One region of the Colwellia sp. SU-HH01172 genome, then DNA from elsewhere that is predicted to be linked to it. Evidence: predicted binding sites of a transcription regulator. Region 1 holds the regulator's gene; the other holds the start of a gene.

Region 1 (16,819 bases):
ATGCGGCGCAAAGCATTGAAACATTAGCGGGTGATGAAGAAGCATTAAAAGTAGGTCAACGCCTATTTTTACAAAACTGTTCGCAATGTCATGGCTCTGATGCTCGTGGTACGACAGGCTTCCCTAACCTAGCCGATAAAGATTGGTTATACGGTGGTTCACCTGAAATGATCAAGGCAAGTATTATGCACGGCCGTAAGGCTAATGGCATGATGGCATGGAGTGCAGCATTAGGTGGTGAGCAAGGCGTGAAAGAAGTTGCAGCTTTCGTACTGAGTTTAAGTGGTCGTGAAGTTGACGCTACAGCCGCTGAAGCGGGTAAAGCTAAATTTGCTATGTGTGCGGCTTGTCACGGCGCAGAAGGTAAAGGTAGTGCGGAAATGGGTATTCCATTAGGCGCGCCAAACTTAACCGATAACACTTGGTTATACGGCGGCTCTCCACGCGCTGTTGAAACATCAATTGCTAATGGTCGTGCTGGTGTAATGCCTGCTTGGGATAAAATCCTAGGCGAACAAAAAGTTCACGTGATCAGCGCTTATGTTTATAGCTTATCGCAAAAGTAAAAGCACTATTCTAACGAATTAGTTTATTACTAAAAACAAAGCCTTGGTGTTTCATTACAGCAAGGCTTTTTTATGCCGATAGCAAAATTAAACTTCATCAAATTAACGCTTTTTTAATAGTGCCAATATCAGAAAGGTCGTATAATGTGCGCACTATCTGCAAATAAGAAATTTTTATGAAAACATCTTGGTACCAAGAGCCCTGGGCATGGCTTGTATTTATATTGCCTTTTACCGCAGTAGTTGCCGGTATTGCAACTTTCATTATTGCTAATACAGACCCAGATACCTTAGTTATTGACGATTATTATAAAAAAGGTAAAGCTATTAACCTTGAACTAAGTAAAGTTAAACAGGCGCAAAAGTTGGGAATGCGCTTTGGTTTAAAACTTGTCGGTGACCAACTGACGATTCGCCCCACTGGTATCGAAAAAGAATTTCCACTGTTAAATGTTAATTTTTATCACCCAACCTTAGCCGAGCGAGATTTTTATTTAGCATTAACTGCTGATGGTAATGGTAATTTCACCCATTTTTTTGAATCTGACCAAGATACTTCAGGTAAATGGCGCGTGACAATTAGTCCGTTTGAACACCATTGGAAAATTCAATCAGTGATCCATTTGCCACAATCAGAGTTCATTGATATTACCCCGAATCCAACTGACGCTAAGTAATGAGCTGGTATTAATGAGCATCTATTTATGAGTTTAGATTGTTTTCATTGTGGTGAAGTTGTGCCCAATGGCATTGACTTGCATACAGACATAGATGATAAAAAACAACCCATGTGCTGTGTCGGCTGTCAGGCTGTCGCGCAAACTATTGTCGATAACTGTTTGACGGATTACTATCGTTTTCGCAGCGCCCCGGCCCAAAAAAGTGATGTATTAGTTCCTGAGCAATTACTGCGCAACGAAATTCTCGACGATGAAAACTTGCAAAATGAGTTTGCCTACTATCATGACGGCTTTAAAGAAACCATATTAACCGTTGAAGGCATAAGTTGTTCAGCTTGTGCCTGGTTAATAGAAATGCAGATCAGCAAACTTGGCGGTATTAACAAAATTAATGTTAACGCCACTACCCAAAGAGCAACCGTTCAGTGGCGAGAAAAAGACGTAAAGCTTAGCGAAATTCTTAGCCTAATTGAAAAAATTGGTTATCATGCCCTGCCATTTAAGGCGAGCACAGCAGAAGAGATAAATAAAAAACAAGCAAAGAGCTTTATCAAACGCTTAGGCATTTCCGGCATTTTAATGATGCAGGTAATGATGATCGCGTTTGGCTTATATTTCGGCGCCTTTTCCGATATGGCCGCACACAACTTAGTTTATTTACGTTGGGCAAGTTTGTTTTTAACAATACCTATTGTCACCTATGGCGCCTTTCCATTTTACAAAAGTGCCTTTTTCGCCCTAAAAGCGAAACAGTTGTCAATGGACGTGCCGGTTTCGATTGCCATAGGACTAGCCTTTTTAGCCAGTGCCTGGGCAACCTTTACTCAACAAGGTGAAGTTTATTTTGAGTCAGTCTCAATGTTCACCTTTTTATTGCTCATCGGTAAATTCCTAGAGTTTCGTGCCCGTACCCGAGCAGCAGATGTTTCAGCTAATCTATTAAAACTAATGCCGATGACCGCAACTAAGCTGGTTGATCATCAAGAAAGCTTTATCGCTGCCACCAATTTAAATGCCGGCGACATTATTTTAATTAAACCCGGTGAAACTATTCCCGCTGACAGCGAAATTATCTCAGGTAGCAGCCAAATTAATGAAGCCATGTTATCGGGCGAGCAATTGCCATTGCATAAGCATCCGCAAGATATTATATACGCCGGCACAATAAACGGCGATGGCAATTTAACCGCTAAAGTAAAACACAATAATCAAAAGTCATTTTTAAGTCAGTTAATTCGTTTAAGTGAAACGTCACAAACCCATAAGCCTAAATTAGCGAAATTGTCTGACAAAATAGCGCAGTATTTCGTTGCTTTGATACTTTTTACAGCCTCTTGTACGGCTTTTTATTGGGCGCAACATCAACCTACAGAAGCATTTTGGATCACATTATCAGTATTAGTCGTGACTTGTCCTTGCGCATTATCACTGGCAACGCCAACCGCCCTAACCTGCGCAACCACTCGCCTTAATCGCGAAGGCATTATGGTAAAGTCCGGGCATGTTTTAGAAACTATGCCTGAAATTGATGCTATGGCATTTGATAAAACCGGTACGTTAACCACTGGCGAGTTTACTATTGCTAATGTTGTTACATACGGTGACTATGCACTTGACAATAATCCAGCGGGACCAGAACAAGTATTGGCCATTGCCGCCGCGCTAGAAGCCCACTCTGCACACCCGCTTGCCAAAGCATTTATCGATTATCGCGACTTTAACCACACAGCTAGCCAAGTTGTTGTTGCTCCAGGAGCGGGAATTTCGGGTGAAATAAAGCAAAAACATTACCGAATAGGTAAAAACTCTTGGTTACTTGATAATAACAGCGAGCAAGCTCATAGCGCCCAATGTGTGCTGATGGAGAATGAAACCTTAATAGCAGAATTCTATTTGCATGACGGTTTACGTGATGACGCCAAAGCACTGATTGAATTTCTGCATAACAATCAAGTTAAAACCTTAATGCTTTCTGGCGATCACTTAGTCGGTTGCAATAAACTACAAAGCCAACTAAAGCTTAATGACGTACAAGCAAATTTGTCAGCCCAAGATAAAGTCAACGCCATTAAAGCCCAACAATTGTCTCATACCGTTGCTATGATTGGTGACGGCGTCAACGATAGTCCAGTATTAGGCGCGGCACATTTATCCATTGCCATGGGCAGCGGCACTGACATTGCTAAAAACGGTGCTGATGTCATTTTACTCAACAATAAACTCAAATCAGTTCAGACCTTGAGAGATGTTTCCATACGCACTGCAAAAATTATAAAGCAAAACTACCTTTGGGCATTTGGTTACAATGCCATCGTATTACCTTTGGCGGTTATGGGTTATATTGCACCATACATGGCTGTTATTGGCATGTCTGCCAGTTCAATTTTAGTGGTGAGTAATTCGTTAAGGCTATTAAGAAAATGAGTGTAATTTACGTATTGATCCCTATTGCTATTCTGTTAACGGCTGTTGGTATTTATATCTTCTTTTGGGCGGTAAAAACAGAACAATTCGATGATCTAGAAAAACAAGGCATGAGTATTTTATATGACGATGCCAACGAAAAAAAAGACGAACAAGTTGATAACGACGACGATAATTCCACGATAAATAACGAGCAAGATACACAGAAGTAACCCTTAATATGACCCTAGATTACTTCTCAGCATTTGTTATTGGCTTATTAGGCTCTGGGCATTGTATCGTGATGTGTGGTGGCATTAGTACCATGCTCACCACAGCAATATCGAATGAGGTCAGCAATAACAAATATCGCATTGTTTTTGCCTATAATTTCGGACGAATTTTTTCTTACAGTCTCATTGGCGCATTAGTCGCGTTTACCAGTTCAATGGCGGCAAAAAATGTCGGTTTGCCCATTGCAGCGTTAAAAACTGTCGCTGGCATCTTTCTTATCTTACTCGGTTTATATCTAGGACAGTGGTTAATGTGGTTAAGCCATGTCGAGCATATTGGTAAAAAACTATGGCGCCATATTTCCCCTAATACCAAGAAGTTTATTCCGATTAAAAATACTCGTAGTGCATTTGCCTTAGGGGCATTATGGGGCTGGTTGCCTTGTGGTTTGGTATACTCAACTCTTACCTGGGCATTAGCCAGCGCTAATACTATTAACGGCGCCTTAATTATGTTTTTCTTTGGCCTAGGTACCCTGCCAGCATTACTTTCTGTCTCACTGGGCACTATCAGTATTAAGTCCCTACTGAGCAATACGCTCTTTAGAAAACTCGCCGCTATTCTGGTGATTTTATACGGTATTTATACTATACTTATTGCATATCTATAACGCATCTAATATGATCCACATCATTAAAATGCAAATGAACTATAGGTCATTATGAGTAATAAATCGTGTACAGGTCAGCAACATATTCACTGTCAAAACTGTAGCATTAGTGAGCTATGCATACCGTTTTCTTTAAACGATAAAGAACTCGATACCTTAGATAATATTATCGATCGTAAGCGACCTATTCATAAAGGTGAGCAAATATTTAATGATGGCCAGCCTATGCATGCATTGTACGCCATCCGTTCAGGTACCTTTAAAACCTACACGGTAAACGAGCAAGGTGAAGAGCAAATTACCGGATTTCATTTAGCAGGTGACTTATTGGGTTTTGATGCCATTGCCAATGCAGAACATCCAAGCTTTGCCAAAGCTTTAGAAACCTCTATGGTCTGTGAAATCCCTTACAACACACTTGATACCTTATCTAACAGCATGCCGAAACTAAAAAAACAAATTTTACGCATGATGAGTACGGAAATTCGTGGCGATCAAGAAATGCTAACCTTGCTGAACCGAAAAAATGCCGAACAACGATTAGCAACGTTTATTAGTACCTTAAGTACTCGTTACCATGCTCGTGGTTTATCGGCGTCAGAGTTTCGTTTGTCGATGACTCGCAGTGATATTGGCAACTATATTGGTTTAACGGTTGAAACCATTAGCCGTTTGCTTAATCGTTTCCATAAAAATGGCTTGATCCAAGTTGATGGCAAACTCATCACCATTTTAGATATTGATAAATTAAACGAGTGCGCAGCGCTTTAACCCCTTCTTACTTTTCTAAATTTCCTTATTGAAACAATTCACGCTATGCTTAGCGTGAATTGTTGTTTATCTTAGAGACGATAATAATTTGATTTAAAACAACTATTATTGACTCAAAGTGGTCTATTGTTATAGTTACAGTAGACAATTGATAAAGGAATTAGATATGGAAAAGTATCAAAAAATACTCGCTATTGTTGACCCAACAACAGAAGATCAAAAAGCTTTAGAGCGTGCACTAGAATTGGCCCGTAAAACAGGCGCTAGCATTACAGCATTTTTGACCATATATGATTTTTCTTATGAAATGACCACCATGCTTTCAAGCGATGAGCGAGAGGCTATGCGTCAATCGGTGATCAACGACAGAACTCAATGGTTACAGTCAATTATCTCAGAGCTTGATGTTGCTGAACTCAGTATTGATTGCCAAGTTATTTGGCATAACCGCCCCTTTGAACAAATCATTGAGCAAGTGCTTAAAAATGGCTACGACATCGTTATTAAGGGCACGCATCAACACGATAAACTAAAATCAGTCATCTTCACACCGACTGATTGGCATATTTTACGTAAATGCCCATGTCCAGTGTTACTGGTGAAAGAACATTTATGGCCAGACAACGGCAATATTGTTGCGGCACTCAATATTGGTAGTGATGAAGAAGAACATCGCTCACTAAACGATAAAATTACCGCCGAAGCCAAACAGTTAACCAAAGTAATGAAAGCTAACTTACACTTAGTTAATTCTTTCCCTGGTACACCCGTTAACATCGCCATTGAAATTCCTGAATTTAATGCCAGCGATTATAATCGTTCGATGTTAAAGCATCATGAAAATGCCATGTTTGAACATGCTAAAGCATTTAATATAAGTAAAGAAAACACTCATATCAAAGAAGGTTTACCAGAGGACGTTATTGAAAGCCTGGCTAATGACTTGGACGCTGAATTAGTGATTCTAGGCACCGTAGGCCGAACGGGATTATCTGCGGCCTTGATTGGTAATACCGCTGAGCATGTTATTGATCGGCTAAACTGCGATGTGTTGGCATTAAAGCCAGATGGTTATATTTCCCCGCTTGATGTCGAGTAGCTCACGACAGTTAATATTTTCTTTTAGAAGCTTGAGCAGAGTCAGTCCTCTGCTTAACTTTTAAAATAAGAAAATTATGACTTTCCTCCAGCTTTATAAGGTAAATCTGCCGATTAGATCTTTTAGAGTATTAGACTCTTGATGTAAGCCATCACATAATTCTTCTGACTTGACCATGTTTTCTTTGGTTTGATCGGCAGAATTAGCAATCATTACGATATTTTGACTTATTTCTGACGTGGCTAATGTTTGCTCTTTTGTAGCCGATGCAACAGAGGTATTCATTTCGGTCAAGTTAACAATTTCGCTGGCAATATTATCCAGCGTACTGCCAGTTTCTTTCAGCCTTTCCGCACTTTCAAGAGTATTTTTACTGCCTAGTTCAATCGAAGATACTGTGGTAGAAGCTTTGGCATTTAGTGTTTCTATCATGTCATTAATTTGTTCTGTCGATTCTGCCGTGCGTTTGGCTAATGTTCTCACTTCATCGGCAACAACAGCAAAGCCTCGCCCTTGCTCTCCTGCTCTAGCGGCTTCAATAGCAGCATTGAGTGCCAACAAATTGGTCTGCTCAGATATGCCCTTAATAACATCTAAAACATTGGTAATGGACTTAATTTCACCAGACAGTTCAGTTACCGACTCAACCGATGTTGCCATTGATGTCTCTAAATTGCCCATCTGCGCTATGGTGTCATTAACAAACTGAGCGCCATTTTGGGTCGTTGCTTCAGTCGCCATTGCAATTTCAGAAGCGCCTTTGGCATTATTTGAAATATCTTGCACGGTGACTTCCATTTCATTCACCGCTGCTGCAACCGTTTGCGTATTAGAAGACTGCCTTTCTGCAAGACCTGCCGCGCCTTGTACTTTCTCTTGCACAAGTTCGGCGATATCTTGCACATGTGTTGCAGAAATAGACACTTGCTTAAACATCTCATGAAGCTGCTGTAAAAATAAATTAAATTTTGTCGCTAAAATCCCAACTTCATTACTCTCATTGGCTGGTAATCTTGCCGTTAAATCACCATCCTTTTCGGTCAGTGCGGTTACCGCATCGGTAATTTCTTCTAGTGGCTTAAATATTTGCCTCGCCAAAATCCTAACTAATGCAAAGCCTATTAATGCTATGACGATACCAAAAATTATATTTTTATTAATGGCTTTATTAAGCGGCCCAGATAATTGCTCTTCAGGGATCTCGGCAACTAAATGCCAATCTAAGGAATCGAGAGAGGTGCTCGAAATCACATACTCTTCAGCATTTATTTTTTTAGTTACCAGTTTTCCTGCTTGCATTGCTAACAGTTCAACAGACTGACCTATTTTAGTCTTGTCACCATGCAGCATGATCTTGCCATCATTTGAAACTAAGTAAACTAGCCCTGACTTACCAATTCGATGGTTACTAACTAAGCTGGTCATCGAATCTAAAGATAGTCCTATGCCAGCGACAGCAACTCGCTTGCTATCAACAACCACAACATAGTTAATAAAGACAACAACTTGATTGGTCAATTTATCAACATCCAAACTTAGCTCAAAGGTTTTATCAGATGCTAGAAAATTATAAAACCAGCTATCATTTTGCTGATCAACTTGCCGGGTAATACCTGCATCGGTGTAATAGTTGCTCGACTGAAGCGACACGATATAGGCACTAATGGCTTTATTCTCTTGCTTAATAACCGACAAGTAGTCAATAAAAGCGGCTTGTTGACTTAGCTCTTCATTGTTTTTAAGCCAGCTACTAACAAATGAATTTTGCGCGATTTCTTTAGAGACCATGATGGGAATTGCGAGCTCTAATTCAATGCCGTTTTTTACTTCGTTTAGTGCCGTTGGTAAATCAACTCTAGCAAGCTTTTCTTCGGTATGGCTACGTATGCTATTGGTGAAAAGTAAAGTTGATACGGTTAAGGGCAGGAGCATGGCTAGGATTAATCCAGCATATACTTTTTGTTTCAATAACATGAATAATCACCTAAAGTTCATTTTGCCAAGTCATAGTTAAAATGAATGTATAATGCCTTGCTAATGCAGCGAGTTTAACATTATGAATTATCAATACATTTACCTAATCACTTTCTCAAGCCTAGGATATAAAATGCAGATATACAAAAAACTCACAAACAAATTCAAGGCTAAATACTAAATATCGTTACTCACAATAACGCTCTGGCATTGCTAGTGCCGCGACACCAGAGTCTACCGCCGCTTGAGCAACGGCTTTTGCCACATTGTTGCATAACCTAGGATCCATAGGACGTGGAATAATATAGTCTTTTCCAAAGCTTAAATGCTCTTCACCAGTAGCTTTTAAAACGCTGTCTGGCACTTGTTCTTTGGCTAATTGACCAATCGCGTGCACAGCGGCTATTTTCATAGCACTATTTATTTTTCTCGCCCGAACATCTAATGCACCTCTAAAAATAAACGGGAAGCACAAAACATTATTCACTTGATTTGGGTAGTCAGAACGCCCCGTTGCCATGATTAAGTCATCACGCACCGAGTGAGCAAGCTCCGGCTTTATTTCAGGATCGGGATTTGAGCAGGCAAATACAATCGGCTTACTCGCCATAGTCAATAGTTGCTGCTCAGTTAATAAATTTGGTCCTGAAACACCAACAAAAACATCGGCGCCAGCAATGGCGTCATCTAATGTCCGTTTATCAGTATTATTGGCAAATAACGATTTATATTCGTTTAGATCCGTTCGACGCGTATGCACAACACCTTTGGTATCTAACATATATATTTTTTCTCGTTGGGCGCCACATTCAATAAGCAACTCCATACACGCTATCGCGGCCGCACCTGCCCCCAAGCAAACAATAACCGCGGTATTAATATCTTTTTCTTGAACTTCTAAGGCATTTAGCATCGCCGCTGCGGTTACAATGGCTGTGCCGTGTTGATCATCATGAAAAATGGGGATTTTACAGCGCTGCTGTAAAGCTTTTTCAATAATAAAACAGTCTGGCGCTTTAATATCTTCTAAATTGATACCACCAAACGTATCGGCAATACTGGCAACGGTATTAATAAACTCGTCAGTGGTTTTATGAGTCACTTCAATATCATAAGAGTCTATATTGGCAAACCGTTTAAATAATAATGCCTTACCTTCCATCACAGGTTTTGATGCCAAAGGCCCTAAATTTCCTAAACCTAATACGGCACTACCATTAGATATCACGGCAACGGTATTGCCCTTGCCGGTATATTTATATACATCATCGATATTATCAGCAATTGCTCGACATGGCTCGGCAACTCCTGGACTATAGGCTAGTGATAAGTCGTCACTGGTTTCTGCTTGGGTAGTGATTTCCACCGCTATTTTTCCAGGCGTTGGGTAGGCGTGATAATTCAACGCCCGTTGTTTAAAGTCGCTCATAGGTAACCTTTATTGAGTTGAGTTAAGCTAAATAATGATGGTGACTAAATCACCAATAAAAATTACTCGATAAATAAGTAATCAGATAAAATGCTAGCTGCATGTCAAATACAGCTAGTTTAGGCACAACTTAAATCGCAATAAGCTGTCGTGTAGAACGTGGAATAAGTGTGGTTTGAGTATCCTACTTTAGAAACGCCAAACCGCTAAAAATTGCACGGTATTGTCATCAGTGTCTTTTTCACCTAACTTGTTTTGCCAATATTGATATTCAATTCCGACAAATAATTGCCCAGCTTTATTCCCTAATGCTTCACCTAAATCTAAACGCACTTGCGGTTGAAACAATATCCAAGATTCTAGTTCAGTGCTGCCAAAGTTATTGGTTTGCTGACGACCATCGATATATTCTAAATGACCTTCGATACTCCAACTCGTTGAGCCAATTTTAAACGGGTAAGCCCATGAAAAATCAATCATAAAGCTTGAATCTTCGTCAACAACGGTAAAAACCGAAGACGAAGCACTACCGCCACCTTGATGTATGTAACTCGTCACATCCACCTGAGCAAAGGCAAAGCCGGGCAAGTCTAATGAAAATCTAACACCAGGTAACAACCATGAACTATCAACCTCTGGGGCGAAGTTGACACCGGCAACAACGCCAATATCTTTGACAATACCAAAAGAGAAATCATTGCCTGTAATCGCACCTAAGCTAAAATTTGAATACCATTCGCCATAAAATTCGCTACTGTCTTCAACAGGAAAATTTGCGTCGTTATTTACACTGTAGCGACTATGGTCGATGAAGAAAAAGTTATCACCGTATTCCCAGCCCCCAGCATGTTGCAAGGTGATGATAGTTGTATCTGCGGTACCACCTGTGCCTACTCGCTCTAATTCTCCAAATGCTTGTAGCTGCACTTCGGTGTTGCTCCATGTTTCAGCAAACACCTGTGTTGAGGCTAATGCTCCAATTGTGATCATTGCTGAAGCAAATTTATTGAGAGTTCTATTGATTTTCATTATTTACCCTTCCTAAATGTCATGTTATTTAGTGATATTTATAATTATTAACTTTGTGTGAAGTCTAAGATTCATGAATAAAACCAGCATAAAGCTAAACCAATTCACCTTATTCAATATAAGAGCAAGATAAGAAAATTACTTTAATTGGTTAAATATTAATTAAATCTAAATTAAAGTTACAAATCCTGACACGTATGTCAACTTGTATTTTTTATGAACAATTTGCATTGTTAAATTCACTAGGTTTTGACAATAACAAAACTTGACACTTGTGACAGGTTTTGTTATCAAAGTACTAGTAATTATTATTTAATCAAATAAAGGCATATCAAAATGAACTTTCAATCATTTAATCCCCCGCGCAGAATCTTAATGGGTCCTGGCCCTTCAGACATTAGTCCAGAAGTTTTAGCTGCATTATCAAGACCCGCAATTGGCCATTTAGATCCCTTATTTGTTGGTATGATGGATGAAGTCAAAGCCTTGCTTCAATACGCATTTCAAACAAAAAATGAATTTACCATTGCACTGTCGGCCCCCGGCTCTGCGGGCATGGAAGCATGTTTTGTTAACTTAGTAGAAGCTGGTGATAAGGTGATCGTTTGCCGGAACGGAGTCTTTGGTGATCGTATGATCCAAAACGTTACCAGAATTGGCGCCGAAGCCATTATTGTAGACTCTCCTTGGGGCCGCGCGGTTGAAGTTGATAAAGTGGAACAAGCACTAATAAATAACCCAGAGGCTAAATTTGTTGCCTTTGTTCATGCAGAAACATCGACTGGTGCCGTATCAGACGCAAAAGCCATATGTGCTCTAGCGCAGCAACATAACTGTCTATCTATTGTTGATGCAGTAACTACACTTGGCGGCATTGAGCTTAAGGTAGATGACTGGGGGATTGATGCTATTTATTCTGGCTCACAGAAGTGTTTGTCTTGTGTGCCAGGGCTATCGCCTATTTCATTTAGCGAGAAAGCAGTTAATGTTATTAAAAATCGTAAAACATCGATACAAAGCTGGTTTTTAGATCAATCTTTAGTGATGAGCTATTGGTCTGGTGACGGAAAACGAAGCTACCACCATACCGCGCCGGTAAACTCACTGTATGGCTTACATGAATCACTAATTCAATTACAAAATGAAGGGATTAAAAACAGGTGGGCTCGCCATAAAACACAACATCAAAACCTTGCTAAAGGTTTGAAAAAATTAGGTATTAAGTTTATTGTTCCTGAAGAAGAGCGTTTACCACAATTAAATGCTATTTATATCCCTGACGGCGCAGACGATGTTAAAGTACGAAACTACTTATTAAACCATTACAACCTTGAAATAGGGGCTGGTTTAGGAGATTTTGCCGGTAAAGCATGGCGCATAGGTATCATGGGCTACGCGGCAAGAAATGAAAATGTTGCCTTATGCTTAACCGCGCTTGAAGATGCATTAAACCAATAATAGATCCCACAATGTGGAATTAAATAGTAAGCGACACAGAGAGCAAAATGAAACATTCAATTGAAGTTTTGATTTCAGAACAAGCAATAAAAGAGCGAGTGAGTCAATTAGGACAGCAAATAAGCCAACATTACCAAAATAGTGATAACTTAGTCATGGTCGGCTTATTACGAGGCTCGTTCGTATTTATGGCCGATTTAACCAGAGCCATTAATGTTAATCATAGCGTAGATTTTATTACTGCCTCAAGCTATGGCAATAGCACTGAAAGCTCTCGAGATGTACATATTCTTAAAGATCTAGATGACGGTATTGAAGGCAAAGACGTATTACTGGTGGAAGATATCATTGATACGGGTAATACCCTAAGTAAGGTGCTAGACGTGCTGAACTTACGGGCACCTAACTCTATTTCAATTTGTACATTGCTAGATAAGCCCAGCCGCCGCGAAGTAAAAGTAGACGTTAAATGGGTTGGCTTTGAAATACCTGACGAGTTTGTTGTTGGTGTCGGTATCGATTACGCGCAACAATATCGCCATTTACCCTACATTGGAAAAGTTGTGCCAATAGCAGACGAAGTTTAAGTAAAGAAATAAAAATGCTCGCGCATAAACCAAAAGCCTAAACAGCTCTTATTGTTTAGGTTTTTTTATATTCTGCAACTTTGTCTAGGTTCTGTATTAAAGCTTGGAATATCTGAGGCTTTAATCCCTTGTTCGAATTATTTATGGCTCGCATTACTGATGTGTTGTTTTAAGGATTCGACTAATCTTGATAAGGTTTTCTTTGCCTTGCCACCCTTTCAAAGCACTTTTTACTTGAGCTTTAATGGTTTGTTATTTACTAATGCCCTTACCTATAGATAATAGGTACTTTCTTGTGCTGACATCCATTTTTTCGATTGCGTATCTTATAGTTGGGCGAGTCATTTTTTCAACATTCTTCTCGATATACATAATGACCTCTTCGTTGTGATGTAGAGAACATACTTTCAATAACCAACCTATACTTTTTTGCACCCACTCATCTTCGTCACTAAGGAGTAAATCACAATTTCTAAAGACTAATTCTTTATCTAAATAGTAGCTAGACTTACCTATTTTTCGTTTGATAAATTTTACCCAAACAACGTTACTAGCCCGCCGACACCAAGATACTTTCGAGTATGCCCAATGCTGTGTTTTTTCAATTAAATGAGGACGAGCAACAAAAAATTGGTAAATTGTTTTTATACATAAATCATCGACATGAGACCAATTGGATGCGTAGTTTTCTAACCAAAATTCAAAACGTAATAATAAATTGTCATCGTAATTATTCTTTACAAACTTATTAATTAAGCCGAAAGCAATCAGCACTTCTTCGCTAAACTCAGCTTTTTGCAAAATACATTCAGTTAAAGCCAGCATTTCTCTTGCCGAAAGTTCAGCATTTTCACATTGAAAATTACTAATGATCAACTTAATATCTGCAGCTGTGGCACCAATACAGTTAATGCCTTTAGGAAAGTAACGACGACTAGATTCTGCCTTTTCAGCAGTGCTGATATTTTCTAAATCACTTTTTATTCTTTTTCGATAAATTTCATACCGGTTCATAATGTAATTTGTCCACAGCTGACAATTGAGTGTAAACGCACCATCAAGGTGCGAAAATAATAACCGGCTAAAATGTGAAGTGGAATACAAGCAAGTGTTATTTGTTCCGCTTGATTGTCTTGTTAACTTACTGTTTACTAGAATGCTTTGTGGTATCGTGGTATTGCCACAACACGTTAATTATTTTCCATTCATTATTTTTATTTTTGTATAAATGCAGGTAATCAATCCAATCATCCACGGTTAATTTTACCGATGCAACTCGATTATCAATATCGAGTATATTGATATCAACCTTCGGAGATGACGGGAATTTGTTACCATCTTTGTTATAGTTTTCAGCCACCCACACCATAGTTTCAAAGTCAGTTTCCAATATAAACTCTGAGCCATCTTTAGATTTCCAGTAAGTTCTTTTAGCGAGCTTTTTATCTAGGCCTCTTTTCATTAAGCTTGATTCAACTTTGTGTTGTGACTCCATGTAATCGAGCACCGCCCTTTTTACATTTTGATTATCAATATCCGCGTCAGCTATTACAGCGCAAGAAAAAAGAACGGATAAGGTTAAAACTATAATACGGTACATTAGACATCCTTAAGTAAGCTACGCCCATTTAAGGGCAAAATTTTCCTGTTAGTTGCTAAATTCTGTGACGTGCCAAAGCTCTCCTGATGGCCCCCACAAATAAATAACTTTACCCCAATGTTCTGTTTTAATTGGCTCATACTTTATGTCGAAACTATCTAGACTAGAGATAAGCTCAAATGCCTCGTTGATATCCAACACCGAAAGTTGCAACATTAAATTGTTAGCAAATTCTTCGTTATAAAACCTTTGAAGGAAAAATGTACATTTGCCACTGGTGAACAAAGATAACTCAGCTGTGACATAATCCATTTCAAAACCTAACGCTTGATAAAAAGACTGAGATAATTCGTAATCCTTACTGGGAATAAAAACTCTAATATCATCAACCTTCATCAGACTCTCCTTATGCCAATGAAAAAAAACATCACACTTTCTTTAATTATTTTAAGACCTTAACAATAATCGAATACACTATCAATCAAGTGGCTGCTTGGGGGAAATGAGAGTTAAGCTATTCGAGAGTTCCTTGGCTCACTAAGTCACTTATTATTTATACAAATTCATTTGATTTCATCGCGTTAAAATTCACCATTGAGGTACCCGAGACTCTATCAATTTCCATAACCAATCACTGATTATTGCAGTGAATAATGACTTGATAACATTGCAGATATGAATACGCAAAAAAAAGGCCTTTCAAAAGAAAGGCCTTTATCTATTCACTTTAAAAGCTGATTAATTTAAAAACATAAACTTGGCAATGAAAAGAACGGTAAGCGCCCAAACACCTTTAGATATTTCACTAGAGCGGCCCGCACCAATTTTAAGCACAGTGTACGTAATAAAACCAAAAGCAATGCCGTTAGCAATAGAAAATGTAAACGCCATCATGATAGTTGTACACACAGCCGGAGCATATTCAGTTAAATCATCCCAATCAAGTCCTCTAACTGAGCTCATCATTAGCATAGCGACATAAATTAACGCACCATCAACAGCGAAACCTGGTAGCATTTGCGCCAACGGTAAAAAGAACATGCCAGCGGCGAATAATAAACCTATCGTCAGCGCCGTTAATCCAGTGCGACCACCGACAGAAACACCCGCCGCAGACTCAACATAAGATGTCACGGGTGGACAACCAAATGCCGTACCGATAACAGACGAGATAGAATCGGCTTTAAGTGACTTACTTAAGCCATGGATTTTACCATTTTTATCTTGTAAATTTGCTCGTTCAGCCACACCCATTAATGTGCCCGCGGTATCAAAAATATTAACGAATAAAAAAGTCACAATCACCGGAATCAGTGCCACTTGAAAAGCACCAGCAACATCAGCTTTCCATAATATAGGTTCAAGTGCAGAAAAATCAGGCACAGCTAGCAGGCCTTTATAAGTAACAAAACCTGAGGCAGGAGCAAAAGATTTCGCTGCTTCAGAAACAACAAAGAAGTCTGTTGGTAATACCCAGGTCATGACAAAGGCTATCAGTGTGGTTGCCGCAATACCGATAAGCACAGCGCCAAAGACCTTACGATAGCTAAGAATAGCGATTAATAAGAAACTTAAAAAACCTAACGCGGGCGCTTCAGGACCAAATTCACCAAAACCAAAGTGTGTAAGATCTGCAATCGCGACAATATTATCCGGGTTTGGTACGACAATTCCTGTAAAACGAAGTCCAATAAAACCTAAAAACAAACCAACACCGGCCGTCATTGCCAGCCGCAAACTCATTGGAATACTATCTAGCATCCACTCTCGCAAACGTGTGACACTCATCAGGACAAATATAACACCAGAGAGGAAAACAGCACCTAATGCAATTTCCCAGCTGTAGCCCATGGCACCAACAACGGAAAAGGTGAAAAAAGCATTCAGCCCCATACCTGGCGCAAGACCAACAGGCCAATTAGCATAAAGCCCCATTAAAATAGTTGCGATCGCTGCACCAAGGCAAGTAGCTAGGAATAACCCATCAAATGGCATGCCTGTTTTAGACATGATAATAGGATTTAAAAACATAATGTAAGACATGGTGACAAAGGTGGTGAGACCCGCCATCAGCTCAGTTTTTACTGTGGTATTATGCGAAGACAGTTTAAAAAAACGCTCTAAAAGCCCAACTCCGCTTTTTTCTTTATCGTAAGTTTTACTTGCTTGTTCCATAACTACAGTTCTCTCGTTGTTTATAAATGAGGCCACTTTTTATATTTTTTAAAGTGTGACCTGTATGTCGCTGAACTACGGCTAAACGTAATTCACTTTAGCTAACCATTAGAAAGAGGCTGTGTTGGACCCTAATTCTTTGTA
Region 2 (16,819 bases), on a different contig from region 1:
GCTATGGGGATGTTAGTTGACAAGGCAGAAATAGGTTTTGGCAAACGTAGCTGGCGTTATGCCATGCTCGTTAAGAATGGCATAATTGAAAAAATGTTTATCGAACCTGATGTGCCAGGCGACCCATTTGAAGTTTCAGATGCAGATACTATGCTAAATCATATTAACCCTGCCGCTTGTCAAACATCAGCAATTACTGTGTTTAGCAAACCAACTTGCCCTTACTGTAAAAAAGCGAAAGCGCTATTAACAGAAAAAGGTCTAACATTTGAAGAGCTAGAAGTTGGTAAAGACGTAAATTTAACCATGTTTAAAGCAATCACTAACGCTGATACTGTACCACAAGTGTTTATTGATGGTCAGCACATTGGTGGCAGTGAAGACTTAGCTGCGCACTTGAGTTAAATTTATAAAAAATGCAAGTAAATAGAAACTAAACGACGCTTTGGCGTCGTTTTTTATATTCAGGATGAGCGGTATGTCATGGTGCCATGAATGGCAAGGAATGACGATGTTCACCACCTCATATTTGATGCTAGAATAGCGACTCAATATTTCTCTGGTATGCAAATATGGACAACCAACCTTATAATCCTCTGCACGGTGTAACGCTAAAAACCATTGTTACCCAACTCGTTGAACACTTTGGCTTTCCCTATCTTAGTGAACACATAAAAATTCGTTGCTTCACTGACAACCCTAGTATTAATTCAAGTTTAAAGTTCTTACGCAAAACCGAATGGGCTCGCACTAAAGTCGAAGCGCTCTATATAAAACACAAAAACGAGCTAAATTAAGCGCAAATAATTCGTGCTTTGAAAAGGCATTAGCATATAGCGGAAAAGTATTTATCATCACTTAAATGAAGTGACACACTGCAAAGTCATTGCAATTAAAAACTGATAACAACATGGAAAATACGCATCATTACATTTTGACTTGGCAGTGCCCAGACACCTCGGGCGTACTCGCTAAAATCACCCAAAGCCTTTTCGAACATGGTGCATTTATTACCGAAACTTGCCAGTACAGTGATCCTTATACAGAGACCTTTTTTTCTCGCATCGCTTTTGATGATCGGGAATTAAATGTCACGATAGATGAATTTACTCAAGCATTAGACTTGTTAGCAAAACCGTTAAATATGCAATACCACTTACGCGAACGTAATAACGTACCCAATGTGGTAATTGCGGTATCGAAAGACGACCATTGTTTAGTTTCTTTACTGACTAAATGGAAAGCAGGAGTATTACCTGTCAACATTGTTGCCATTACCTCAAATCACACAGATTGTCAGCCATTAGCACAATGGCATAATGTGCCTTTTCATCACCTGCCAATTGATAAAAGCAACAAAGCCCAGCAAGAACAACAGCTTTTAGCACTTTATCAACAATATAAGGGTGATTTACTGGTACTTGCCCGTTATATGCAAATATTGTCTGATGAACTGTGTAACAGCTTACGTGGTCAGGCAATTAATATTCATCACTCATTTTTACCCAGCTTCAAAGGAGCAAAACCTTATCATCAAGCACATCAACGCGGCGTTAAAGTTATCGGTGCAACCGCGCATTATGTTACTGCTGATTTAGATGAAGGACCAATTATTGTCCAAGAAGTTAAGCCTATTAATCACACCTTTACCATTGAACAAATGGTACATCTAGGCCACGATCTCGAAGCAACTGCCCTTTGCCATGCGGTAAAAATGCATGCCGAACAGCGCATTTGTTTGAACCATGATAAAACCGTGATATTAAGCTAGCGTTTTAGCTAATGGATTAGCTGTTTTATCGCCTTAACTCTGTTACATTGAGGCACAAATATCTACTCAACATTTGTGCCTCTATGATCCAATATCGAATTTCCCCGCTCAAGCCAAATAGTCACTTATTTGAAGTGTCTTTATCATTTAAAACTACGTTGGCACAAAGCTATACTTTATCTTTACCTGCTTGGTTGCCGGGCAGTTATATGATCCGAGATTTTGCAAAAAATATTATTGAAATTCAGGCATCTAACGAGCAACAGCAAGCAATATCATTGCGAAAAAGTGACAAACAAACTTGGTCATTTACCGCGACCAGTGAACAAGTTCAGATCAAGTACCAAGTATTTGCTTTTGATCTTTCTGTACGAACCGCATACCTGGACAGCCAGCGAGGCTTTTTTAACGGCAGTTCAACCTTCTTACAGGTCGAAGAACTGAACCATTTACCCTGCGAACTTATCATTGAACAATCTACCGCACCTGAACACTCAACATGGCGAGTCGCAACAGGATTAACACGTGCCAAAGCAACCGAAAAATACCAGTTTGGTCGCTATATTGCTGATGATTATCAACATTTGATCGACTGTCCTGTTGCCATCGGCGAATTTGACAGTACAGAATTTACTGTTGAGGGCGTGGTGCATCATTTAGTATTTACCAGTAAACACTATGGCGATACCACACGTTTAGCAGATGATATTAGTAAATTATGCCAACACCATATTAACTTATTTGCTGAAGCTCCTTTTCGAGAATACTGGTTTATTACCCATTTACAGGCAAGTGGTTTCGGTGGACTAGAACATAAAAACTCAACCGTATTACAGGCGAGTCGCTTCGACTTGCCTAACCCACAGCAGCCTGCTGCCGAATTTAGCGATAATTACAAAACCTTTTTAAGCTTATGCTCGCACGAGTATTTTCATGCCTGGAATGTTTGTCGTATCAAACCAAAAGAGTTCACCCCGTATAACTTACAAACAGAAGTTTATACCAAGCAATTATGGGCTTTTGAAGGCATTACCTCTTATTACGATGATTTTTCTCTCTATCGAACGGGGTTAATTAAATTTGATGACTATCTCGCTTTATTAGCAAAAACAGCCACTCGCGTTTATCGCGGCGCGGGCGAATTAAAACAAAGTGTTACCGCATCAAGTTTTGATGCTTGGACCAAGTTTTATCAACAAGGCCCAGATGCGGTTAATAATATTGTCAGTTATTACACCAAAGGCTCTCTGATTGCGTTGTGGCTGGATTTAACCATTCGTAGCAAATCGAACGATCAGTACAGCTTAGATACTTTGATGCGAGAATTATGGATCCATTTTGGCCGCACTAGTATCGGTACTAGTGAAGATGACTTTATCAATATCGCCAATATACTTTGTAATGAAGACATTTCCTCACAATTTAAACACCATTTATATAGTAGTGAACGTATTGATTTAACCGATGATTTAGCAAAATTTGGCGTGCAATTGCAACGACAAAAATTCAAAAAAATAAATAGCTTAGAAACGATTGCTACTGAGCAATATCAAGCCTATCTAGGGGCTAGCTTTACAGCGCAAGAAATCGGTTTAAAAGTCACGCAAGTGTTAGAAAATTCTCCCGCTGCGCTGGCAGGACTAGCGGTTAATGACATACTCGTTGCAGTCGATGGCTTAAAAGTAACGGAAAGTTCACTGCAGTCATTACTTGAACACACACCAAAGGATACGAAGTTGAACTGCCACTTTTTTCGTGATGACCAATTATTACAGTCAAAGTGTCAAGTTACCGATTCTCCGCTATCGGGCATAGCGTTCAAAGTAGTCGATGACAACTTAGTCAAAGCTTGGCAACGCCAGAGTTAATTATTGTGGAAACTTCACATGTAGAACAAGAATGTAAACTAAAGCGTACGCATATGCTGACAACATAAATGTACTAAACTAACCAGAAAATTAGGGCACTGAAATGAGTTATGGTAAAAATTAGCTCATTCGAGAATCGCATAAATAACACTATTATGATTAATTTAAAACGCTTCCATCATGTCGCTTATCGCTGTAAAGACGCGAAAGAAACTGTCGATTGGTACCAAAAACATTTGAATATGGAACTTACCGTTGCCATAGCAGAAAATGAAGTACCGTCAACCAAAGCCCCAGATCCCTACATGCATATATTTTTAGATGCCGGTATGGGCAACGTTTTGGCTTTCTTTGAAATCCCTAATTCTCCAGATATGGGCCGTGACGAAAACACACCACAGTGGGTACAGCATATCGCTCTTGAAGTTGAAAACGTTGACGCATTAGTGGCAGCAAAAGCAGAGTTACAAGCGCAAGAAATCGAGGTGTTAGGGCCGGTGAATCACGGAGTATTTAAGTCGATTTACTTCTTCGATCCTAACGGTCATCGGCTAGAACTAGCCGCCAATACCGGCACAGCTGAGCAATACGAAGAGCTTAAACGTGTAGCCCCTTTGATGGTAGAAGAGTGGTCACAAACGAAAAAAGCCCCCACACACGCTGCATGGTTGCATCAACAAGAAGATTAACCCGAGTAATTTAATGCTGCGGGTTGCTTTTGTATGTTACCCGCAAATATCTCGCCTACCACTCACTATTTCATAGATAAAATATTGAAGTTTCGCTACAGCCCTTAATAACGAAGGGTTTCGTAACGAATTTAGTATTCATAGCATAACGAGTAAATTACTTACATTCACCATTATTTTTGTAAGACATTGACCACTAAATAACTAAAATACAAAAAAAAATAACATCTATTTACATAAAAATTACATTTAAAAACAGATGCTTGTAAAATATTGTCTTTTCGTACAATAAATAAACGATAAAAAGCGCTTGCTGCATTAAATAACTTCAGTAAAGTATAGGGCAGCTGCTAAAGCAGCATTACACAAAACGGATAGATATTGCATGGAAAGCAATAAGCGTTTAAAACGCAGAATACTATTTTTAAACAAGGATTGTTGACTAAAACTCATGAAGAGTATTGTTATATTTAGTCCAGAAGGGCATTACGGATAGCCATAGAAAGCGTCAGGACGACCGAGAAAAATAAAATTAAACACGGAAGATATTATAATAAGATTGGAAACTGTCAAATTCACAGGGACTGTATCAAAAGGTTAGGATAACCATTTAAGAATCGGAACTATCTATGTAGTGAAATACTACATTCTTCTCCAAAAGCGACGTTTTTAACGTCGCTTTTTTCTTTCTATCGCTGTTTGGTTCGTAATGTCGTAAAATACCCATAAGTGTTCATTATTTTAAGTTTATTGTTATGTCTCGTACGAAAAAATCGCGCAAACCAGGTACTGGTTCAATTGGTGTTGTTAAAGATGATAAAAAGAAATTAGCCACACCGGTACCTCGTAAGCCAAAGAAAAAAACTGGCAAGGAAGCAGGTAATCGACAAAAAGAAGCAACGGCTAGCGTGAGTAACAAACAAAACTCAAAAGTAAAAAAAGATCCCCGTATTGGCAGTAAAACGCCGATCGATTTGGGTAAACCCCTTGCTACACCAAGTAAGCCACAAACGGTTACAACAAAATCGCTTAAGAAAATTCAAGAAAGCTCACCAATTGCCGCTATCCGCGCTGTCGAAACAAGCGAAACCTTAGCAGAGCAACTTACTCGTATTGAGCAAGATGCTAAGTTGCAAGAAATACTTGAAAAGCAAGATAATGACCAAGCGTTAACAGCAGAAGAAGTCGACTACTATAATGAACTAATGGAAAAACATGAAAAAATTAGTCAAGAGTTAGGCGCTGACGACGAAGACGAAATCATGGTCACGAATACCAAAGCCGGCTCTGAAGATGAGCTTTGGGACAAAATTGACAACAGTGACTTATCACGATTCGAATAAGGATAAAACATGCTTTCCAATCCATGGCTTTATCTTGCGTTATTAGGCATTGTTATTATTGGTGTGCTTGCGGCCATTGCCACTAAGTTATTACGACAATTGGATCAGCAAAAACGGGCACAAGTACACGCAGAAAAAGCCCAAAAACAAGCACATCAGCAACATGACAAAAAAATAATATCGAGTGTTATTATTATTGTCCGTGCCATGAAAGAAGAACAATGTGATCTTGCAGAAGGCTGTTGGCGCTTAAGTGTATTGCTTGATTCATTAAAGTTAAGCCAAGAACTAAACTTGCAGTTTCCAGCAATATTTCAGCTCTATGAAGCGATTAAACATATGCCAATTTTAGAAGCACGCAAGCAGCTTGATAAAAAAGCCCGTATGAAGCTCGATTTAGAGCGTATGAAGGCAGAAGCAACATTAGCCGATGATATTAAACGTGATCTTGAATTGCTGCATCAATACGCCAATGAACGCTCATCCGTATTAAGTAACAAAGCCACATAAGTGGCTTCGTGGTACAAAAAAGCAATCACACTAAAAAACCACGACAGCTCACTATATCTAACTCGTTGTAATAAATAATGAAGTTATAATAAAAATGATATAAGTCACAATAACATCATCAGCATTGCGCTCGATCAATGTTTGCTCAGCTAGTTAATCTATAATAGCCTTAGATTGATAAACGGGAAGACTCATGCAAGCAACTCAATTTTTCGATAGCGCACTTTTAAAGAAATATAATACTAGTGGCCCAAGATATACCTCATATCCAACGGCACTGGAATTTCATGATCAATTCAACCATGACCATTTAGTGCAAGCGATAGAATCATCACCAAATCGTGAGTTATCTTTATACGTCCACATTCCGTTCTGTCACAGCCTTTGCTATTACTGTGGTTGTAATAAAGTTATCACGCGTCATCGTGACAAAGCCGATACTTACCTTGAATTTCTCGCCGAAGAAATTGCCTCAAGAGCACCGCTATTTAAAGATTACACCATAAAGCAATTGCATTGGGGCGGTGGTACACCAAGCTTTTTGCGACACGAACAAATTACCAAACTGGTTGAACTGCTAAAAGAAAAATTTACTTTTGCAGAGCAAGTAGAAATGAGCATTGAAATTGACCCACGCGAAATCGAAATGGATCTGGCCGAGCATTTATATAGCTTAGGTTTTAATCGCCTTAGTATTGGTGTGCAAGACATTGACGAAAAAGTTCAGCAAACCATTAACCGTGTGCAATCAACAGAGTTTATTGAAAACTTTATCGCACATGCCAAAGCAGTTGGCTTCAAATCAATTAACATTGATTTAATTTACGGTTTACCACATCAAAATATTGATACCTTTACGCGTACATTAAACAAAGCCCATGAGATGGACGTAGACCGTATATCACTATTTAGCTACGCTCACTTACCATCACGTTTCGCGGCGCAACGTAAATTACGAGATGAGTGGCTACCCAGTGTTGATGAAAAATTTGCCCTAATGAAACTAGCCATCGAAAAGCTATGTGATTTCGGCTACGACTTTATCGGCATGGATCACTTTGCTAAACCTCAAGATGAGCTTTCTATTGCACAAAAAGATGGCAGCTTACACCGAAACTTCCAGGGTTACACCACCAAAGGTGGCTGTGACTTGCTAGGTTTAGGTGTTTCGTCAATTAGTGCCATTGGTAATAGCTTTAGCCAAAATACCAAAGAGTTACAAGATTACTACAAAGCCATTGATAGCCAAAAGCATGCACAAGTAAAAGGCGTGAGTTTATCGACTGACGATATTATTCGTGGTGAAGTTATCCGTGAATTAATGTGTAACCTATATTTAGATAAAAACAAAATTAATGCCAAATTTGCTATTAATTTTGACGATTACTTTGCTGATGATTTACCACTATTACAAACCTTCATTGATGACGGTTTAGTTGCCAACACCAGTGATGAAATTCAAGTTGCACAAAAAGCACGTTTGCTTATTCGTAATATTTGTATGAGTTTTGATGCTTACATGAAGCAACATGTCAGTAAACAACGCTTTTCGCGAGTTATTTAAATTAGCTTGCTAAAGAACCCAATACAAATCTTTGTTCGGCACTGTAAAAACATAACTCAGTGCCGTTTTCATTTTGCTCTTCTGTTGCTAAATCAACCCATTGGTAATAAACATTCCGGTGTACTTTCGCCGTTAAATTGCGCCTAACCGTTAGATATAAATTACCTGATTCATCAGCAATTAACGGATGGTTTTCATCCAAAATAAATACATCATCTAAATTAGTTGTTACCTGCATACGCGATTTTTCAGCATCTAGCCATTGCCACTGCGTGATTAAAAATGGCGCATCTTCAACCGCAATACCAATTTTTTCAACCGGTGTGACTAAGAAGTAATTCTCATGCTCTTTTTTTAATACTGAGGCGAATAACTTAACCAACGACAAGCGCTTAAATATCGTGCCATTGTAGAACCAACTACCATCAGCTTTTATTTGCAAATCAATATCGCCACAAAACGGCGGATCCCATAATTCAACAGGCGGCAATTTCTTATCACCATGCGATGACGAATTGGCAATTTGTGCAGTAATTTTTTCTAAAGACATAACTTTCACTTTAAAGCCTCAATTATATTATGGTAGCAAGCTATGAGAAAAACTAAAAATTTCTCAATGAATTAATGACTTTGATCACTGTCAACAAAAACGCGTTGGCAAGTCGATATTTTGTAATTTTGTGTTACGCTCATTACAAAGGACTCACTCGAACCAAGGAGGAAGTAGCTAACGAACATAACAATATCAATCAATATATTGATGTTCGAAAATAAGGTATTTAACTCTATGTTCAAATTTAAGAAAATTAATCACAAACTTATTTTTTCTTTTTTATCTCTTTCACTACTGCCCTTAATCATCTTTGCTTTTTTCAGTATCAATATGGCAAAAAACTCTATTCAAGCACAGGCCTTCAATCAGCTAGAATCCGTGAGAACCATCAAAAAATCACAATTACAACATTACATAGCATCATTAAAATCTAGTTTGTTGGTACTTAATCACTCGCCTTATACAGCAAGTGCCTTAAAAGAGTTTACCGAGATAACAAGAAATAACGGCATCACAAGTCAAGAGTGGCAGCAACTTGAACAGCAATATGCTGAACACTTTATCAACATCAATAAAGTGAATGCTTGGTATGATCTATTCTTAATCGATTTAAATGGCACCATTGTTTTTAGCGCGGCTAAAGAATCTGATCTTGGAATGAATATAGCAAGTTCGGCTTTAGCGAATAGCAGTATTGGTGATGCCTTTATTAAAGCGAAAGGCAGAGAAGTTGGTGTCTTGACCGTCAGCGATTTTAAACCTTATCCGCCATCAAATAACGAACCTGCCGCCTTTATGTTCAGTAAAATAGCTGACAGCAATGGCGTCGCTATGGGTTACGTGGCATTGCAATTTCCAATCAATAAAGTTAATGAAATAATGCAGCAACGTGAAGGCATGGGAGCGACGGGAGAAACCTATTTAGTAGGGCAAGACAAACGCATGCGCTCTGACTCTTTTCTTGACCCCGAAGGCCACTCTATTCTCGCTTCATTCGCCGGTACCATTAGTAAAAACGGTGTTGATACTGTTGCAGTTAGCGATGCTTTTAATGGTATTGAGGCCAGCAAAATTATTATCGACTATAACGGCAACCCCGTATTGTCTTCCTATACCACACTGAGCCTTGACAACTTTCGATGGGCTTTGATTGCCGAAATCGACGAAGCGGAGGCATTTGCGACCGCTGATAGTCTAATGAAAATATCGACAATAATTGTGATTGTTGCGTCGATTATTATCACCTTGGTCGGTTTATTTATTGCCAAAAATATCGGTAATCCCATCGTACAAGCAGTAAACGCGGCACAGTATGTTTCTTCAGGAGATTTAACGCAAACAATCGAAATCAATCAAAGCGATGAATTAGGCCTACTACAACAAGCAATGCATGACATGACTATTAAGTTAAAAAGCATGATAGAACATATTTCAGCTTCAGCTGAACAGCAAGCAGCCGCCTCGCAAGAGCTTTCCAGTATCACAGCACACACCAATAATAATGTCAGCCAGCAGCACCAAGCAACAGACCAAGTCGCAACCGCAATAAACCAAATGAGTGCATCTATCGATGAAGTCACCAGTCGAACGGCGGAAGCTTCAAATGCCGCCGACGACTCTAAACGCTTGGTCAACACTAGCTCAACAGCGGTTAATGAAACCATAGAACAGATCCGAGCGCTTTCCAACGGCATCTTAGAATCTAAAACCATGATCGACGAAGTACAAGCCGGCACAGCAAACATTGTTAATATTCTGGTCGTTATTAAAGGCATTGCCGACCAAACCAATTTACTCGCGTTAAATGCAGCGATTGAGGCGGCAAGAGCTGGAGAGCAAGGCCGAGGTTTTGCCGTGGTTGCTGATGAAGTGCGCACTTTGGCACAAAACACCCAAAACTCAACCATTGAAATTGAAAATATGATCCAGTCACTAGAGAGCAAGGTAAGCAAAGCCACAAACTCAATGAACTTAGGTAGTGAACAAGCCAAAAGTATTGTTGAGAAAACTCATGAAGTTACACAATCTTTAAGCGAAGTTGAAGCCTCGGTTTCACTGATATCAGATATGAATATTCAAATTTCTACCGCCACTCAACAGCAAAGTGAAGTGGCAAGAGATATCAGCCAACAAGCCGTACAAATCAGTGATATTTCTGTTGAAACAGGAGACGGGGCAAAAGAAATTTCTGCCGCCAGTGACGAATTAGCAAAGTTAGCGGCAGATCTGTCGGACCAAGTAAAAACCTTTAAGGTGTAATGTATCTAGCCAAGATATCGGTTATCTTGGCTAGATTTTTAAAGGCCAACATGACAGGTAAGTACCATAATTTGTCGGCAAAGGTTAATTAAGCACAAATTTTTTGCTAAAAGTTACCGGAAAGTCGATATTTTTCTTGTCAATCGCCCATAAAATGCAATACAATCCTCGCGCCTTATCAAGAGGCGCTCCAAGTAATATCAGTGGTGGCTATAGCTCAGTTGGTAGAGCCCCGGATTGTGATTCCGGTTGTCGTGGGTTCAAGTCCCATTAGCCACCCCATCTTTTATTTGCTAAAGCTGCTAAATCATTCTATTTCCAATACAACGACTGCACATTTTCAGTTAACACCTTAAATTTTTTATCCCTTTTTTTTCCATTCACCCTATCATTTTTTCAGTTTTGTATAGCTACCGTTAACGCAAAAAAAACATAAATAATCAAATTATTTCAATAAATTAAATACAACCTATACATACCCTGCTACTTAATTTTCGCCAAGTGACATTTGGTTGACATTTGCCTCTCTATAATCGCCGCACATTAGTCAATATATCCATCTATAAAGGTTTATTATGAATACGTTAAATAAATTTTTGACAGCTATCACGCTTCCTACACTCGCTTTAGTTTCCTCTGCCGCACAAAGCGTCGAAATATCAAACGGCCCTGACCGCTTAAACATCGGCTTAGGTATTAAAGTTGAATCATCTCCATTCGTTGACGTTAGTAACGACAGTATTCCCATTATTGCTGGCAGCATTAAACAAGGTGGTTTTTATTGGCAAGGCAACGAACTTGGCTATCGTTTTATTGAAAACAAGAATTTTCAATTCGCAACCATAATTCGACCATTTGAAGGTTTTGACTTAGAAGCTGATGATTTATCAGAAGGCTACAAAGGCTTTGAAGAACGCGAAGGTAAAATGGAATACGGTTTCAGCGCGGCTTTTAATACTGGCCCGGTTGTTACCACCATTACCCCTCTATACAACGGCGAAGGTATGTCACTTGAAATAGACGCAAGTCGTAAATGGGTATCAGACAGCTATGTTTTCAAATTAAAAGGCTATGTTAGATACGACAGTGCCGACTACCAAAACTATTACTTTGGTATTACTGAAGATGAGATGAACAATCCACTAAACCATAAAATTAATAGCGCATACAAAGCCGGCAGTGGCATCAGTTACGGTGTTAAAGCCATTGCTTCTTATCAAATTAGTGAAAGTTTCTACGTTCAAGGTTTACTAGAAGCCGGTAAATTAGACAGCTCTATCACCGACTCTGGCCTGGTTGATAGCACCAATACTTTTGGCGCGGCAATAGGCATCGGCTATCGATTCTAATCACTGGCTTATACCTTTAGCTAAAACATACAGGAGGAAACTCCTGCTATATTTGATCAGGGTTTCGTAATGAAAAAAACAACAAAATTATTTTGCCTGACGGCAATACTAGCATTAACGGCATGTTCATCATCTATGCGTTATTTTCAAGGCCAAGATGATTGGTACCGCGACTTACGTCTTGACGGCTGGCAAGCATCTGGCGCGAACAAACAAACCGTAGCGCAAGTTATTAATCGTATTGAAGAGAAAAATCAAAACCAAAAGGCTCGTTTTGACCTTGCAACCAGCGAATATAAAAGTGGCAACTGGCATTATGAATGGGACAGCGCAGGTCAGCAGGCAAATGCCGAAGGTGACTTTCTAGCGGCAAGTATGTACTACACCATAGCGGCTTACCCATTTATCAATGAACAACCGCGCTCTAATGATTCATACCAAAATGCCTTAAAAAATTATCAACAAGCTGTTGAAAGCGATGGCTCTGCATTGGAGCAGATCACCGTTTCAACTCAAGATGGCAAAGCAAAAGCATTTTTACATTTACCTAAACAGCAACCTAATAAGGCGATGCCAGTTTTAGTAATGACCAATGGCAGTGACCACGCATTAACCCAGCTTTACCCGATTTATCGCGACTATATTAAGCAAGCGGGTTGGGCCATGGTAACTTTTGATTTACCAGGCTTAGGGAGTAACAACAGCTTTGCACAACACACTGGTCGCACTAATGTTATTCATCAGCAACTTATTCAAAAGCTTAAGCAAGACCCTCGACTACAGTCAGATAAAATTGTCTTAATGGGCAAAAGCTTTGGGGGTAACGCGGCAATTAAAACCGCCTTTACCAATAGTGATGATATTGCTGGTGCTATTAGCTGGTGTGGTGCGGTGAATGGTCCATTTCTAAAGTTCGGTTTTATCATGACCTTGTTGCCTGATATGACCCGAGATGCCTTATTGTCTCGCTTTGACCTACCGCAAGATAAACTGTCGCAGCAAGGCAAAGCACTAGCGTTATCTTCACAGTATTTGGGCAAAGTAAAAACCAAGGTGCCAATGTTGGCGATTAACCAAGGCAACGACAAAATTTCACCGGTAAGTGATATGCGTTTAATTGCCGAGTCATCTACACAAGGAAAGTATGTCATTGTTGAAGAGGATATTACACAAGGGCATTGTTCATCTGACAGCTTAACCATGCCACTGGTCGTCAACTGGTTAAATCAGCAATTTCCGATCTAGTCAGCAGGCTTAAATTTATCAAGTGCACAATAAGCCAAGAGAGTTATTATTAATGGAACTTTCTTGGCTACTTTTCCCGTCTATACTGCAAGGATGTAACTATAAATAAAGTTGAGTACAAACAAGGTTATTATTAAAAAACACTGATAAGCTCAAACTAACAAAACTTCTAAGGACAACACCTGTGTTACGAATATTAATCACTGAAGATCATCTTGACCTTGCAGAAAATATTGGTGACTTCATAGAAACTAAAGGCCATCAGTCTGATTATGCCTACGACGGACAAATGGCGGTGACACTCGCTGCTGAGAATGATTACGACGCGATTATCATGGACATTAATATGCCTAAAATGGATGGCTTAGCGGCGACTAGCGCAATTCGCCAAAGTGACAAACCTTCAACACCTATTTTAATGTTAACAGCCAACGATACTCTAACCGATAAACTCGCGGGTTTTGACGCCGGCGCCGATGACTATATTGTTAAACCTTTTGCAATGGCTGAGCTATATGCTCGCTTACAGGCACAGGTACGCAGAATAAATCACGATTATGTTAACGAATTAAGCTTTCAGCAGTTAACACTAAACCAAAGCAATAAAACCGGCTGGGTAGGTAAGCAAGAGTTACCGCTTACTCTAGCGAGTTTTAAAATATTACAATTGCTTGTTAAAAAGCAGCCGGAGATAGTCGAGAAAAGAGAAATTGAATTTCAACTCTGGGGCGATTTAAAACCAGAAAATGATGTGCTGCGTAGTCACATTTATAAGGTGAGAAAAATATTGTCGATTCACCTACCTAACTTAAAAATCACCTCAAAACATGGTCAAGGTTATAAATTAGAGAAAGTTGTTCATGAATAACAGTACCAATAAAATTACAGCCAAGCTCAACAAACTTAGCTTAAGTCAACGACTTAAATTTACTTTAATAACGGGTTTTCTTGTTATTGCATTGCTCGGCTCTATTGCCTTAGTGGTGATCAGTAAATCAATCGAAGATCATATTTTTGAAAATCAATTACAGTCAATTGTTAATCAATATCAAAGCCTCACTCCCGCACAACAGGAAAAGTATTCCAGTATTAACCTGAGGATATATCGCAGCTTAGCGCAAGTACCGTCACAATTTCGCAATAAGCTCACCAATTTAAGCCCTGGCATTTATGACGTTGAATTTTCCGTTAGTGAAGAGTTTCACATCGCTGTCGTACCTAGCAAAAACTCCAAGCTCTACTTCTTTTACGATGTTTACGACTTAGAAATAAGTGAAGCGTCAGAAATTGTTATTGTCGAAATAGCCTTAGGCTTGTTTATGCTGTTATTACTGGTGCTCTTAATTATTTTTCAAAGCACCATTAACAAAGCGTTAAAGCCAATGTTTACGCTTATCAGCCAAATTAAAAATACCGATGGCACAACGGTTGACTCCTTTGTTAACCCAGGATTTGCAGAAAATGATCAAGAAATAGGTTTACTTTATCGCACTCTGAATGAATACAGCGAACGCCTATCAAGTTTTGTTGAGCGTGAGCGTGAATTTACTGGTTTTGCCAGCCATGAATTGAGAACACCTGTTACCATCATCAAAGGCGCTACTGAATTGCTCGAATTGCAACAGCAACCGGGCACTACAAAACAAATACAGCGTATTAAACGGGCAACACAAGAGATGGAGGATATGATCAATGTGTTGTTAAGCTTAGCCAGAGAACGCCAAGAGACTAATGTTGAATCGGCGCAAGTTCATAGCCTGATTAATGATTTAGTCAATTCATACCAACAACGAGCCAACAAACAGAATAAACATTTGCTCTGCCAAGGTAACATTGACCCAACATTATCTGTACCGCGCACACACTTTAATATTGCGATGGAAAATTTATTAATTAATGCCATTAAGTATTCCGACGGCAGAAATATTGACATTAAATTATCAGAAAATATTATCAGTATTTGTAATGACACCAGTCACGATCATCAGCACATAAAAACCCAAGGATACGGCTTAGGGCAAATTATTATTCAACGCATATGTGAGCAGCAAGGCTGGACTTTTACGCTAGAGGAAACAGAACATAGTTTAACTGCCAGCATTACTTTTAACTAACCGGTTGCCACTCAAAAAAGTGGTAAGGCTCGTTTCTGCTAATAAATGACCATAGATGCGTTATTGCGAAGGTTGACCGCCAGAGTCACCAAAAATCCACTACCATCAAATACAGACCGAATAATTCGCCATTTACATAAAGTTGACTTCACTATGCTTAGGCACAGCAACACCTATTTCATCAAATGGCGATAAGAATGGAAAACGGCCTTGAATTAATAAATTAAATCGCAGGCCGTCTTAAATGGTGTCAATGACTGGTAAAAATACTATTATCTGCTGTTATCCAAGCTTGCCAAACACATAGTATAAACCGCCTGGTTAAACTGTTTAGCAAATTCATATTCTACTTTTCGCTGCTGCCTTTGTTCTGCTGTTTTTAAAACATCACCACTCACTAGCATAGGCTTTACACCACATTGTGATTTCAGTAGCGACAAATCATGCTGTTCAAGGCCCGGCAAGACCATTCTTCGGCCTTTACTGTGTAATAATCGATAATCAGCATTAGCTTTAGCCTGCTCAATCGCTACCCTAACATTATCGTCTAAGGGCTTAGTGGAGTCTGTGCTTTCCTCAGCCACACCAGTTTCGTTTTTTGGCGCTTTATCATAAGCGCTACAGGCGCTAAGCAATGACATCATAAACATTATGGCTAGCAATAGTTGTCGATTATTGTTCATGACTCACCTCTGCTTTAAATCTTTGGCTAGCGGCAATTAACATTAGAAACAGTAAATAGAAGATACTACCACTGCCAGAAGAACTACTTTCTGTTTCAACCTCAGTAGGAGTCGGTACTACAGGTGTCGCTGTTACACTAATCACTAATTCTGCCGTGGCGGAAGCTTGTACTGCGTCTTCCACAGTATACGTAATAGTTTCACTGCCACTAAAACCGGCAGCGGGTGTGTAACTGACTTTATTATCGATGACTTGCACGCTACCACTACCATTTGTGGTTACGGTTTTTAGTGCCAAGGTATCGCCATCAAGATCACTATCGTTGAGCAGAACATCAATACTATTTGCACTCGAATCTTGTGCGACCGTTGCAGTATCGTCCTCCGCCGTCGGTTGGTCATTCACCGGTGTAACATTGATTGTGACTTGAAAAACGTCACTCACTAAACCACTAGTCGTCGCTGTCATGTTAACCATGATACTACCGTTAAAGTTTGTGTTCGGTAATACGTTAAGGTCGCTGAATGAATAATTGTCACCTGCTAAAACTTGTAGCGTATCTATACTCGGATTGTTTTCAAACGACAACATGGCGGCATTTAGTGCGATGCTGGTATCTTCATTTGTGGTAATACTATTCTGGCCTGAGAAAACTGGCTTAGTGGGTGCTGAATCAGTGATGTTTATGGCAAAATCACTATTATTAATAGCAAAGAATATATTATTGTTACAAGCAACTTTTACTCGCGCTTGTGTTGTTGTTAGGTTAGTCAGATTGATTTCGTGACTGCCATCATTGCTAACACCGCTTGCCAATGTTTGGCTAAAGTTTTGCCCTGAATCTGTTGAAAGCAAGATATCAACCGCGGA

Evidence for each region. The regulator FNR, encoded in region 1, switches genes on or off when oxygen is low (the NO sensors DNR and NnrR bind a similar motif). The targets are predictions, from matches to a motif close to TTGATCTAGATCAA.
Region 2: hemN (oxygen-independent coproporphyrinogen III oxidase) is a predicted target of FNR. The motif match lies at 6,306-6,319, and genes of this name have one in related genera.

Annotation. Positions count from the first base shown of each region.
Region 1 covers NZ_BAAJMB010000004.1:253,231-270,049, reverse strand. Annotated here, with positions in the region: gene ccoP (cytochrome-c oxidase, cbb3-type subunit III) at 1-566, shown strand, start outside; gene AC27JP_RS12635 (FixH family protein) at 743-1,243, shown strand; gene AC27JP_RS12630 (heavy metal translocating P-type ATPase) at 1,271-3,670, shown strand; gene ccoS (cbb3-type cytochrome oxidase assembly protein CcoS) at 3,667-3,882, shown strand; gene AC27JP_RS12620 (sulfite exporter TauE/SafE family protein) at 3,891-4,553, shown strand; gene fnr (fumarate/nitrate reduction transcriptional regulator Fnr) at 4,605-5,324, shown strand; gene uspE (universal stress protein UspE) at 5,491-6,423, shown strand; gene AC27JP_RS12605 (methyl-accepting chemotaxis protein) at 6,517-8,397, opposite strand; gene AC27JP_RS12600 (malic enzyme-like NAD(P)-binding protein) at 8,585-9,826, opposite strand; gene AC27JP_RS12595 (hypothetical protein) at 10,016-10,855, opposite strand; gene AC27JP_RS12590 (pyridoxal-phosphate-dependent aminotransferase family protein) at 11,192-12,313, shown strand; gene hpt (hypoxanthine phosphoribosyltransferase) at 12,361-12,900, shown strand; gene AC27JP_RS12580 (DNA alkylation repair protein) at 13,153-13,914, opposite strand; gene AC27JP_RS12575 (nuclear transport factor 2 family protein) at 14,042-14,500, opposite strand; gene AC27JP_RS12570 (VOC family protein) at 14,549-14,896, opposite strand; gene AC27JP_RS12565 (NCS2 family permease) at 15,239-16,675, opposite strand.
Region 2 covers NZ_BAAJMB010000001.1:1,259,043-1,275,861, forward strand. Annotated here, with positions in the region: gene AC27JP_RS05585 (glutathione peroxidase) at 1-405, shown strand, start outside; gene AC27JP_RS05590 (VF530 family protein) at 573-797, shown strand; gene purU (formyltetrahydrofolate deformylase) at 911-1,771, shown strand; gene AC27JP_RS05600 (M61 family metallopeptidase) at 1,855-3,639, shown strand; gene AC27JP_RS05605 (VOC family protein) at 3,795-4,328, shown strand; gene yihI (Der GTPase-activating protein YihI) at 5,084-5,671, shown strand; gene AC27JP_RS05615 (DUF2489 domain-containing protein) at 5,681-6,181, shown strand; gene hemN (oxygen-independent coproporphyrinogen III oxidase) at 6,375-7,745, shown strand; gene AC27JP_RS05625 (DUF1285 domain-containing protein) at 7,747-8,295, opposite strand; gene AC27JP_RS05630 (methyl-accepting chemotaxis protein) at 8,629-10,557, shown strand; tRNA gene AC27JP_RS05635 (tRNA-His) at 10,764-10,839, shown strand; gene AC27JP_RS05640 (MipA/OmpV family protein) at 11,133-11,906, shown strand; gene AC27JP_RS05645 (alpha/beta hydrolase) at 11,976-13,151, shown strand; gene AC27JP_RS05650 (response regulator transcription factor) at 13,336-14,019, shown strand; gene AC27JP_RS05655 (sensor histidine kinase) at 14,012-15,265, shown strand; gene AC27JP_RS05660 (hypothetical protein) at 15,538-15,948, opposite strand; gene AC27JP_RS05665 (reprolysin-like metallopeptidase) at 15,938-16,819, opposite strand, start outside.